DNA from 3 places in the Desulfosporosinus meridiei DSM 13257 genome. Region 3 is predicted to be linked to each of the others. Evidence: riboswitches for the same ligand, from Rfam matches in the RefSeq annotation. Region 3 holds a riboswitch; each other region holds the start of a gene.

Region 1 (3,288 bases), 730 kb from region 3:
AAAGTTTCCCAGGTGATATTTAAAAGGTGCACAAACGTAGTCCGGGCTGTAACGGCTTCCTAAGGCTAAGGTTTTTTTGGTAATAGGCGGAGGAACAATATACTTGACATCAAATCCTTCAGTGAATAAGAGCTCTAGAGGAGTGCAATAATTCCCTAGCTGAGGATAGCTGGCCTTAATTTCTTCCATTGTATTCATCCTTTTTAAACCGGATAATATCGATAAAGCTTTCCAAACGGGTCTCCATTCCGGCCTTTCCCTCTTGTCCGTCAATCATGAGATTTAGAATAGGTTTATCCTTGACTCGTCGGATAAGGATCTCGTTAACTAGGGAGTCTGGTCCACAAGGAAAGGCACTCATAAGGATAATACCGTCGACACGGTCTTTATAAATGGGTATGGAGCCGACAAGCTCCCTATTGCAGACCCAGGGCAATGTCTCGCTGATCTGGGCATAATTGGCTAAGGCCTCTTCTGGGGGAGCGATATCGCCAATAATCGGAACAGTCTCTTGTTCTCGTAGAATATTGAGGATAGGTTCGCCAATATATTTGTCACAAATATTATAGCGGTGAGCTATCACTAAAATCTTCGGCTTATTTTCGTGGAGCAGACACTCTTGTTCAGTTATCTCTAGCAAATGAGCCTTTTTTTCTGCCTGTTTGGCTTTCAGGTAGGCATATAAACTTTGAGACTTCTTTTTGTCCAGGATTTTGCCCAATTTAAGAAAGGCGGCCATTTCAACATGAGTAACCTTCGGATTAAGGCTATAAGATAATAAATTAATAGATCTGTCTCTGAAAATATTGGCTACTAAATCATAAATCGCGAGAAACTTGGGACATACCGTGCCATTTCTACTATAATCTGAATAGCGGGGAACGAGAATATAGTCACATTTATCCAACAACCATTCCACATGCCCCAGGTAAATCTTAGAAGATAAGCAGGATTCATCAATCGAGTAGGTTGAACCTTTGCGAAGAATTTCTTTGTTTGTATCCGGACTAACGATATAATCGATGCCTAATTCCTTAAAAAAACTTTTCCAGAGGTGCTTGTATTTGTAATATAGAAGTGCTCTGGGAATGCCAATTATCATAGTGTTTGCCAGCCCTTCTAATGGGAGATTAAACCTGAGGATGTCATTCATTTATATACTAAGGTATGTACTATGGACTATTTTTGGGACTAAACTTATGTGTCGTACCGGCCGGAAGCTATAGTATCGCAATCTAAAAAATTGCTAAATAAAATTATTGTAACAATATGTAGATATATGTTATATTAAATTGCGATTTATTATATTAGGTCACTTGGATAGTTCCAATAATGGATGTAAATAATTTTATATTCTGCGATAAGAGCAAACCCAGTGAGAACTGGGGACGCAAAGCCACGGGTCTTCATTTATTTATAAGATAGCCGGGTTACCGAACAAAATCTGTCGCCGATCGTTTGATTTCGGCGGCTTTTTTATTGGGAGGACTAGTTTAGGATGTAAATGAGATTTGAAGGAATCTTGTTTTTCAAATATCTAAAACTCTAGGAAGGGGAATAAAAGTGATAAGGGATTTAAAACTAAGGAACAAAATATTACTCTCAACAGGCATGGTCGTTTTAGTTTCGTTTGTTTGCGTTATATTGCTTGTATCGACAAAATCTGTCGAAATGGCTAAGAATGCTGCTTATGAAACTGCTACACACACTGCATATGAATATGCTAATCAAGTAACGAATGAGTTAAATGTTCCTATGGATACTGTGAGAACTTTAGGCTCAACCTTTGAAGGCCTTAAGGAGGCAAACAACATTGATCGTGGAACGATGAATTCTATGATCCTAAGCGTTTTAAATGACAACCAAGATTTTCTGGGAACCTGGACAGTATGGGAGCCAAATGCCCTGGACGGGAAAGACCCGGATCATGTAAACCAACCAGGCCATGATGAAACCGGCCGATTTATCCCATATTGGAATAGAGCAGCAGGAGAAATTAAAGTCGATGCTCTCGTGGATTATGATACGCCGGGTGTAGGGGATTTTTACATAACTCCTAAAAAAACTCAGGAAGAGACTGTTACTAATCCTATCCAGTACACGGTGCGTGGCAAGGAAGTCCTTATGATTAGCTTAGTTGAACCTATACTGATTAATGGAGACAGTACATTTGTTGGAGCGGTTGGAGCAGATATAGCTTTAGACACTATCCAGAAGACAATTTCCGAGATAAAACCTTTTGACACCGGATATGCGTGCCTTGTTTCAAATGACGGTAAGTATGTATCAAACCCTGACCCTAATAAAATAGGTAATGATCTTGATGATTTAGCTGCGTTGGAAACAATTAAAGCAGGGAAGAATTACACGATATCCAATAATGAGTATTATAGATTGTACGTACCAGTGACGATTGGTCGAACGACAACGCCCTGGTCCCTTGTTATTAATGTTCCAATGGTGACGATCTTGGAGCAAGCCAATTCCATTCGGAACTTCTCAATCATTGTTGCTATGGTCGCCTTGTTCGCAATTGGGCTGGTCATATTTATAGTTTCAGAAAGAATTACTAAACCTATTGTGAAGACGAGCGATGTGTTAAAGGATATCTCACAAGGAGACGGCGACTTAACTAAACGATTAAATATTATAAGTAATGATGAGGTAGGTAAACTTTCGGAACACTTTAATCAGTTTATTGGAGATATTCATAGTATTGTCAGGGAAGTTGCCGACACTGCAAGTACTCTGGGCGCTACGAGTGAAGAACTATCGGCTGCCGCAGAAGAAGCTACAGCTGCCAGTGAACAAGTCGCTGGTACACTGGGACAACTGGCATCGGGGGCGTCAGATCAAGCTATTTCAGTGGGGGAAACCGGAAAAATAATCAAGCAACTTTCCACACATGCCCAACAAGTTGCGGAAAATGCTGAGATTGTCAGTCATAGCAGTGATAACGCTGCTCAAGCGGCAGAACTGGGTGCCCTTCAAGCAAGAAATGCTGTGGAGAAGATTGAGAAAATCCGGGAGGTTAATGACCAAACTGCAGAAGTTATTTCTCAGTTAGGTGAACAGTCCAGCCAAATCGGACAAATCGTTGATGTGATTACCGGGATTGCCTCACAGACCAATCTGTTGGCCTTAAACGCTGCTATTGAGGCAGCAAGGGCGGGGGAGCAAGGAAGAGGCTTTGCTGTAGTGGCCGAGGAGGTACGGAAACTTGCAGAACAGTCTTCAATGTCCGCTGCCCAGATCTCCACTTTGATCGGAAACATTCAGTATGATACT
Region 2 (3,288 bases), 530 kb from region 3:
GCGTTCCAAGGAGATCGGACAAATTGTTGATACCATTTCCGGTATCGCTGCCCAGACCAATCTTCTCGCCTTGAATGCAGCCATTGAAGCAGCACGAGCGGGCGAACAGGGCCGTGGTTTTGCGGTGGTTGCAGACGAGGTAAGAAAGCTAGCAGAACAATCTCAAGAAGCCTCAAAGCAAATTGCGACACTAATTACGGGTATTCAGCAAGATACACAAAAGGCTGTGTTATCGATCAGTGAAGGTACCCATCAAGTCAAATTGGGAACTGAGGTAGCAGAAACCGCAGGACAAGCATTTAGTGAAATAACGGGTTCAATTAATGTCGTAACCGCTCAGATTGAAGAAATCTCTGAAGAGATTCAACAAATGGCTGTAGGCAGTGAAAGAATAGTCGCCTCGGTTTCGGAGATCTATGAGACGAGTAAAGAAATCACGGGACAGACCCAAACCGTATCGGCAGCCACAGAGGAACAATCAGCCTCGGTGGAGGAAATTGCCTCTTCCAGCCAGGTGTTGGCTAATATGGCGGAAGAGTTGCAAGAAACTTTGAAGAAATTCACGATATAGCATTGTCCATGTTCTATGTTGTTTTATAGAAAACCTATACCTATAATGACAAAAATATCTTGACACATTTAGTAATTTCGTGTAGAATAATAACTCGTGGTACCAATACGAGCCATTAGCTCAGTCGGTAGAGCACCTGACTTTTAATCAGGGTGTCCCGCGTTCGAGTCGCGGATGGCTCACCAAATAATTGTTTAAGTGTATCAAGAAGGTATTCGAAAGGGTTACAACCCTAAAATAGCGCTCAAAAAAGGACAGGGACTAAATGGGGTCTCTGTCTTTTTTTGTTATATATTAGTCTAATTATAGTTAAAGCAAAGGTTGGAACGTAAAAGGAAACAGAAATTTGATGAAAATTGAAAAAATATATATAATATTTACTTTTTGTATGTTATAGTCAAATAAAAGCAAATATGAAGAAGATTTTTTAAAATTATATAAAGATATAAAGTTATTGACAAGGCAAACTGAGCGAAAGCTCAGGACGCAAAGCTACGGATCTTCCACTCTTAGGGGTAAAGATGGCCGAGTTACCAATTAGGATTATAACGCGCCTTGTCTAAAGGGGGCGGTTTTTTCTTTTATTAGGTAATGGACTCAAATTATTTGGATGAAGGGGATATATAGAGATGACAAAGATTAAATACCGAATTATTCTTATGTTAGTAACATTGGCCCTAATAATGGGTTCCATTCTCGGCGGGTACAGCATTTATAATTTACTAGTTGCGGAAAAAGCTAATCTTGAACAGTATCGAACTACCTTGTACGATCAATTCGATCGGACGATTATGCTTCAGGTACAGACTGCCCACAGCCTAGTACAGGATGTTTATAATAGTCAGCAAAAGGGAGAACTGACTCCAGAAGAAGCGAAAAAGAAAGCGGCGGATTTAGTAAGAAATTTGCGCTTTGATGGAGAAAATTATTTTTGGGTGGATACCACAGAGGGGATAAACGTTGTTCTGCTGGGAAGAGATACTGAAGGTAAATCCCGCTATGAAGCCAAAGATAGCGCCGGAGTATCCTTTGTTCAGGAGTTCATAAAGAATGGAACTCAAGTTAGTGGTGGTTATACAGATTATACATTTGCTAAGCCGAATGAAACAGAGCCTTTGCCAAAGAGAAGTTACACCTTGCTATTTGAACCCTATAATTGGGTAATCGGGACTGGGAATTGGGTAGATAATATTGATAAACTTGTTGAAGTCAAACAACTTGAATTGGAACAAAAGGCTAAACGAGATATAATTTTTACGCTAGTATCCATGCTCGTTGCTATAGGAATATCGCTCGTTCTAGGGACTATGTTAAGTAAGAAGATCACAAATAATATTGTAGCAATAGCAAAAAATGCTGATGAAATTGCCAAAGGAAACCTCAAGGTTGAGAATCTTAGTATTAATTCTAAAGATGAGTTAGGTCAACTGGGCAAAGCCTTTAAAACAATGACGGAAAACTTAATCGAGCTGGTTGACCATATATCATCGTCTTCCAAGCAAGTTGCTGCCTCATCTCAGCAGTTGAGTCTGGGAGCGGAGCAATCTGCTCAAGCGTCGCACCAAGTGGCGGTAGCCATAACGGAGGTATCTTTAGGTGCTGAGAAACAGCTGACTGCCGTCAATGAGACATCAGCAAGCGTCGAAGAGATGTCAGCAGGAATCCAGCATATGTTGGAGAATGCGAAAACAGTGGTAAAGTCATCGGAAAGGACTGCACACTCAGCGTCTGAAGGAAGTCAGGCGATCGATAAGACGATACAACAAATGATGAACATTGAAAGAACGGTTACCGGATCAGCCGATATGGTTACGAACTTAGGAGAGCGTTCTAAGGAGATCGGACAAATTGTTGATACCATTTCCGGTATCGCTGCCCAGACCAATCTTCTGGCCTTGAATGCAGCCATTGAAGCAGCACGAGCGGGCGAACAGGGCCGTGGTTTTGCGGTGGTTGCAGACGAGGTAAGAAAGCTAGCAGAACAATCTCAAGAAGCCTCAAAGCAAATTGCGACACTAATTACGGGTATCCAGCAAGATACACAAAAGGCTGTGTTATCGATTAGTGAAGGAACCCATCAAGTCAAATTGGGAACAGAGGTAGCAGAAACTGCAGGACAAGCATTTAGCGAAATAACGGGTTTAATTAATGTCGTAACCGCTCAGATTGAAGAAATCTCTGAAGAAATTCAACAAATGGCTGTAGGCAGTGAAAGAATAGTCGCCTCGGTTTCGGAGATCTATGAGACGAGTAAAGAAATTACGGGACAGACCCAAACCGTATCGGCAGCCACAGAGGAACAATCAGCCTCGGTGGAGGAAATTGCCTCTTCCAGCCAGGTGTTGGCTAATATGGCGGAAGAGTTGCAGGAAACTTTAAAGAAATTTAGTGTAGACTAATAAGTTTCAGTGAAATGAGTTATAAGACGGCCTAGCCTTTTAGCGCCCCCATTCTATAATCTATAGTGGGGGCGTCCTGTAGACTTGAAGTTTGCATTTCTTTATTCTCAATGTGGTTGTTTTTAATCATTACCAAAATGATATAAACCCTCTTAAATGTAAGAGACTCCTTAAATTGGTAGTGCGAAAACCTATAAAGGTATAATAAATTTGATAGTTTTATCTTTAAAATAAAGAGGCTTTTCTAAGCGTAAGAAATTTGCCAAATAAACTATAAGAATTAAAGAATTAGTGTTGACAAAAGTAGATACTTAGTGT
Region 3 (3,288 bases):
CCTACAGACGGTTTCATTAATTATGATCAAATAATAATTCACCTTCTCACACGCTCTTATATTGGCTTTTTCTGCAATGCTTAGTCTTTATCCTCTATACAGATCAAAAATAGGAAAAAGGTCCTATCTTTTAAAAAAAGCCCCCACCGTTCCCGGTGAAGACCAAGTATAGAGAAGGGATTTCTGTCGAGGTGTATATTCCTGCCCACCTTTGTTAACCATAATGCCAACAGATGCTAATCATGTTTTGGGAGGCTTCTACATATAATGAAACTTAATCTCCCCTATCTATATTATTATTTAACGTTTGCATTTGGATTATTGTTTTTAATTCTAGTTTTCATTCCAAAGCAAGAACTTAGGAAACTATTTTGGTTTGGAATATTGTGGGGATCGGGTTTAGACTTTATTGTTGAACATCTCTACCATTTTGTTAATTTAACTAGGTACCAGCATGCGGAACCCTTTAATGTCGGCATTCTCCCTCTATGGACGATTTTAGCGTGGGCACCGGCAGTAATGCTGTTTATTTACTTTCTACCCCAACGAAGGGAAAGATATATTTATTGGGTTTATGTAATAATTTGGAGTTCATTTATCTGTTCTGTCGCGGTCATTTTGAAACAAATTGGACTATTGGTGTTTATTAATGGTGGCCCGTGGATCTGGTTTATAGGAAGCTTTGTCTTCCTATCTCTTATGTCCAAGTATTATCAGTTTCTTGAGGCAACCAGACCAAGCTTGTAACCTTATAGGACGATCTAGCATAGTATATTTTAGGGGCAATAATAAGACATCTATTTAAAAGGGGAGAGTTTTGGGCAGCTCTCTCCTATTTACATTTTCCAACTAACACAAAAAAGCCTCCAAAGCATGAAGGTTGTCCGCATCGATTAGGCTTTGGACCCATTGGCCAACTTCGTCCTGGTTATTAACATTCATTCGACATTCCGGACAACATAACCCTTTCAACAAAAGAAAAATAATTCTTCCTGCAAACGGGGCATAAAAAAAGAACCGGCTCAATTCTCGTTCTCTCTGAAAATCAAATCAATAAACCAAAAATAAAAGATAGTATCTGATTTACATTTAACTTTTATCCGTAGTATATAAGAATTTGTAATTATGATCCTTTTGCTTTGGTAATAACTTAAGCAAATACCAATTATTATACTTGACGATTAAAAGAAACATTTGGTATACTACGGATGATTTTGTAATCCGTAAAAGTTGAATAGTCCAAGTTCGGTTGGGGTAAACTTCGCGAAAGCGAAGGACGCTAAAGTCATGGGTCTAAGGCTAAATTCAAAGGGCTGCTAATACCTTTGAGGGCTATGATCGCCAGACTACAAGCACAGAACTTCTCTGGGGAGAGCGGTCTTTTTAGATTGCTCTCTTCTTGTTTTAGGAAGAATCATCCCTACTGCTGCATTGTAGATTGATTTACTATTGAGCATTATTCTTATACCGAGGCCTAATAGTAATAATCGAAGTAGTTATTTAGTGTTTGTTAAGGAGGTAATTGAACATTGACTTAATTGTAGTAGAATTTTTATTCTGACCTATGGACTAATTCTTACATCGTGTAGTATTTAGTCTTGCGAACTGTGGAGCGATACGCAAGTTCAGCAGTGTTATTAATGCAAAAAGTGGTAATTCGATAGAATGCTACAAAAGTCACTAACCCGTAAATATTCACATTCATAATGTTATTAGCTGATATAGAATTTTTCATTTTTGAGGAGGGGCATATGAAACAAACGGGTAACGGACAGGTAAAACAGATGGGTATCGGACGGGCATTTAGCGCAAATTTTCTCGGTCATGCTCCGAGCTGGTACAAAACAACAATTCTTGCTTTTCTGGTATTAAACCCTATTTTAATGTTTACCGCCGGTAAGTACATTACTGGGTGGGTCTTGATTGTCGAATTTATTTTTACCTTGGCAATGGCGCTAAAATGTTATCCCCTCCCTGCGGGCGGACTTCTGGCCATCGAAGCCGTTGTGATTGGGCTGACCAACCCCCATTCCATCTATCACGAAGTAGAACTGAACCTGCCGGTCATTCTGCTTCTGATGTTCATGGTTGCCGGGATCTATTTTATGAAAGAAGGTCTTGTGTATCTATTCACCAAGATCCTTACTAAAGTACGCTCTAAAGTAGCCCTGGCCTTCCTGTTCTCTATAATGGGTGCAGTTCTTTCCGCTTTTCTCGATGCCCTAACCGTAACGGCAGTAATTATAGCCGTAGCCTATGGATTCTACAACATCTTCCACAAGTTTGCTTCCAGCGAAAAAGTATTCGACACCTATGATATCAATCACGACCATATCATTGATGACATATACCAAGAAGACCTAAACCAGTTCCGGGGTTTTCTGCGCAATCTGATGATGCATGGCGCTGTGGGTACTGCCCTGGGCGGAGCAACAACACTGGTTGGTGAACCACAAAATTTACTCATCGGCTCCATTATGAAATGGGACTTCGTTGATTTCTTTTTAAACAGCGCACCTGTCTCTATCCCGGTACTGATCGCTGGTCTCCTGACCGCCATTACCCTTGAAGTCACCAAGTTTTGGGGATACGGTTATCAGCTTCCTGCGTCTGTTCGAAAGGTTATGGAAGATGATGCCAAAGCCAAAGATGCTGCCATGGATACTCGCGGACGTATCCGTTTGATTGCTATGGCTGTATGCGGCATCTTACTGATCTTCTCCTTAGCCTTGCACCTGGCAGAAGTCGGTATTATTGGTCTGATGATTATCATTTTGCTTACCGCTTTCAACGGGGTTATTGAAGAAGGGCGCATCGGTCATGCCTTTGAAGAAGCAATGCCCTTTACTGCGCTGCTGATCGTATTTTTCTCCATCGTTGCCGTTATTCATGACCAGCATCTGTTTACACCGATCATTCAGTGGGTACTGCACCTGGAAGGACAGGATCAGCTTGTCGCTTTCTTTGCGGCCAACGGTGTCCTTTCGGCAATCAGTGACAATGTATTTGTGGCTACTGTCTATATGACTGAAGCACAGAAAGCCTTTGAAGCCGGCGGCATTGCCTTGGATCATTACAACAAGATGGCAGTTTCCATCAACATGGGGACAAACATCCCTTCCGTTGCTACACCAAACGGTCAGGCGGCGTTCCTGTTCCTGTTGACTTCTGCCCTTGCTCCGCTAATTCGCCTGTCTTATATGGAAATGGTGAAACTAGCACTGCCTTACACCGTCGTCATGTCAGTTACAGGTGTACTGGCAACTATGTATCTGTTGTAAACTTAAA

The links. A riboswitch is a leader RNA that binds a small molecule or an ion and turns the genes downstream of it on or off. The one in region 3 is predicted to bind cyclic di-GMP.
Region 1: linked by a shared signal. The riboswitch ahead of DESMER_RS21255 (methyl-accepting chemotaxis protein) and the one ahead of nhaB (sodium/proton antiporter NhaB) in region 3 are both predicted to bind cyclic di-GMP.
Region 2: linked by a shared signal. The riboswitch ahead of DESMER_RS22280 (methyl-accepting chemotaxis protein) and the one ahead of nhaB (sodium/proton antiporter NhaB) in region 3 are both predicted to bind cyclic di-GMP.

What each region holds. Positions count from the first base shown of each region.
Region 1 is NC_018515.1:4,630,249-4,633,536, reverse strand. Features, by position in the region: gene DESMER_RS21265 (hypothetical protein) at 1-189, opposite strand, end outside; gene DESMER_RS21260 (acyl-CoA dehydratase activase-related protein) at 176-1,102, opposite strand; cyclic di-GMP riboswitch class I at 1,356-1,438, shown strand; gene DESMER_RS21255 (methyl-accepting chemotaxis protein) at 1,564-3,288, shown strand, end outside.
Region 2 is NC_018515.1:4,830,037-4,833,324, reverse strand. Features, by position in the region: gene DESMER_RS22290 (methyl-accepting chemotaxis protein) at 1-571, shown strand, start outside; tRNA gene DESMER_RS22285 (tRNA-Lys) at 681-756, shown strand; cyclic di-GMP riboswitch class I at 1,023-1,109, shown strand; gene DESMER_RS22280 (methyl-accepting chemotaxis protein) at 1,201-2,970, shown strand.
Region 3 is NC_018515.1:489,703-492,990, reverse strand. Features, by position in the region: gene DESMER_RS02280 (helix-turn-helix transcriptional regulator) at 1-42, opposite strand, end outside; cyclic di-GMP riboswitch class I at 1,244-1,354, shown strand; gene nhaB (sodium/proton antiporter NhaB) at 1,752-3,281, shown strand.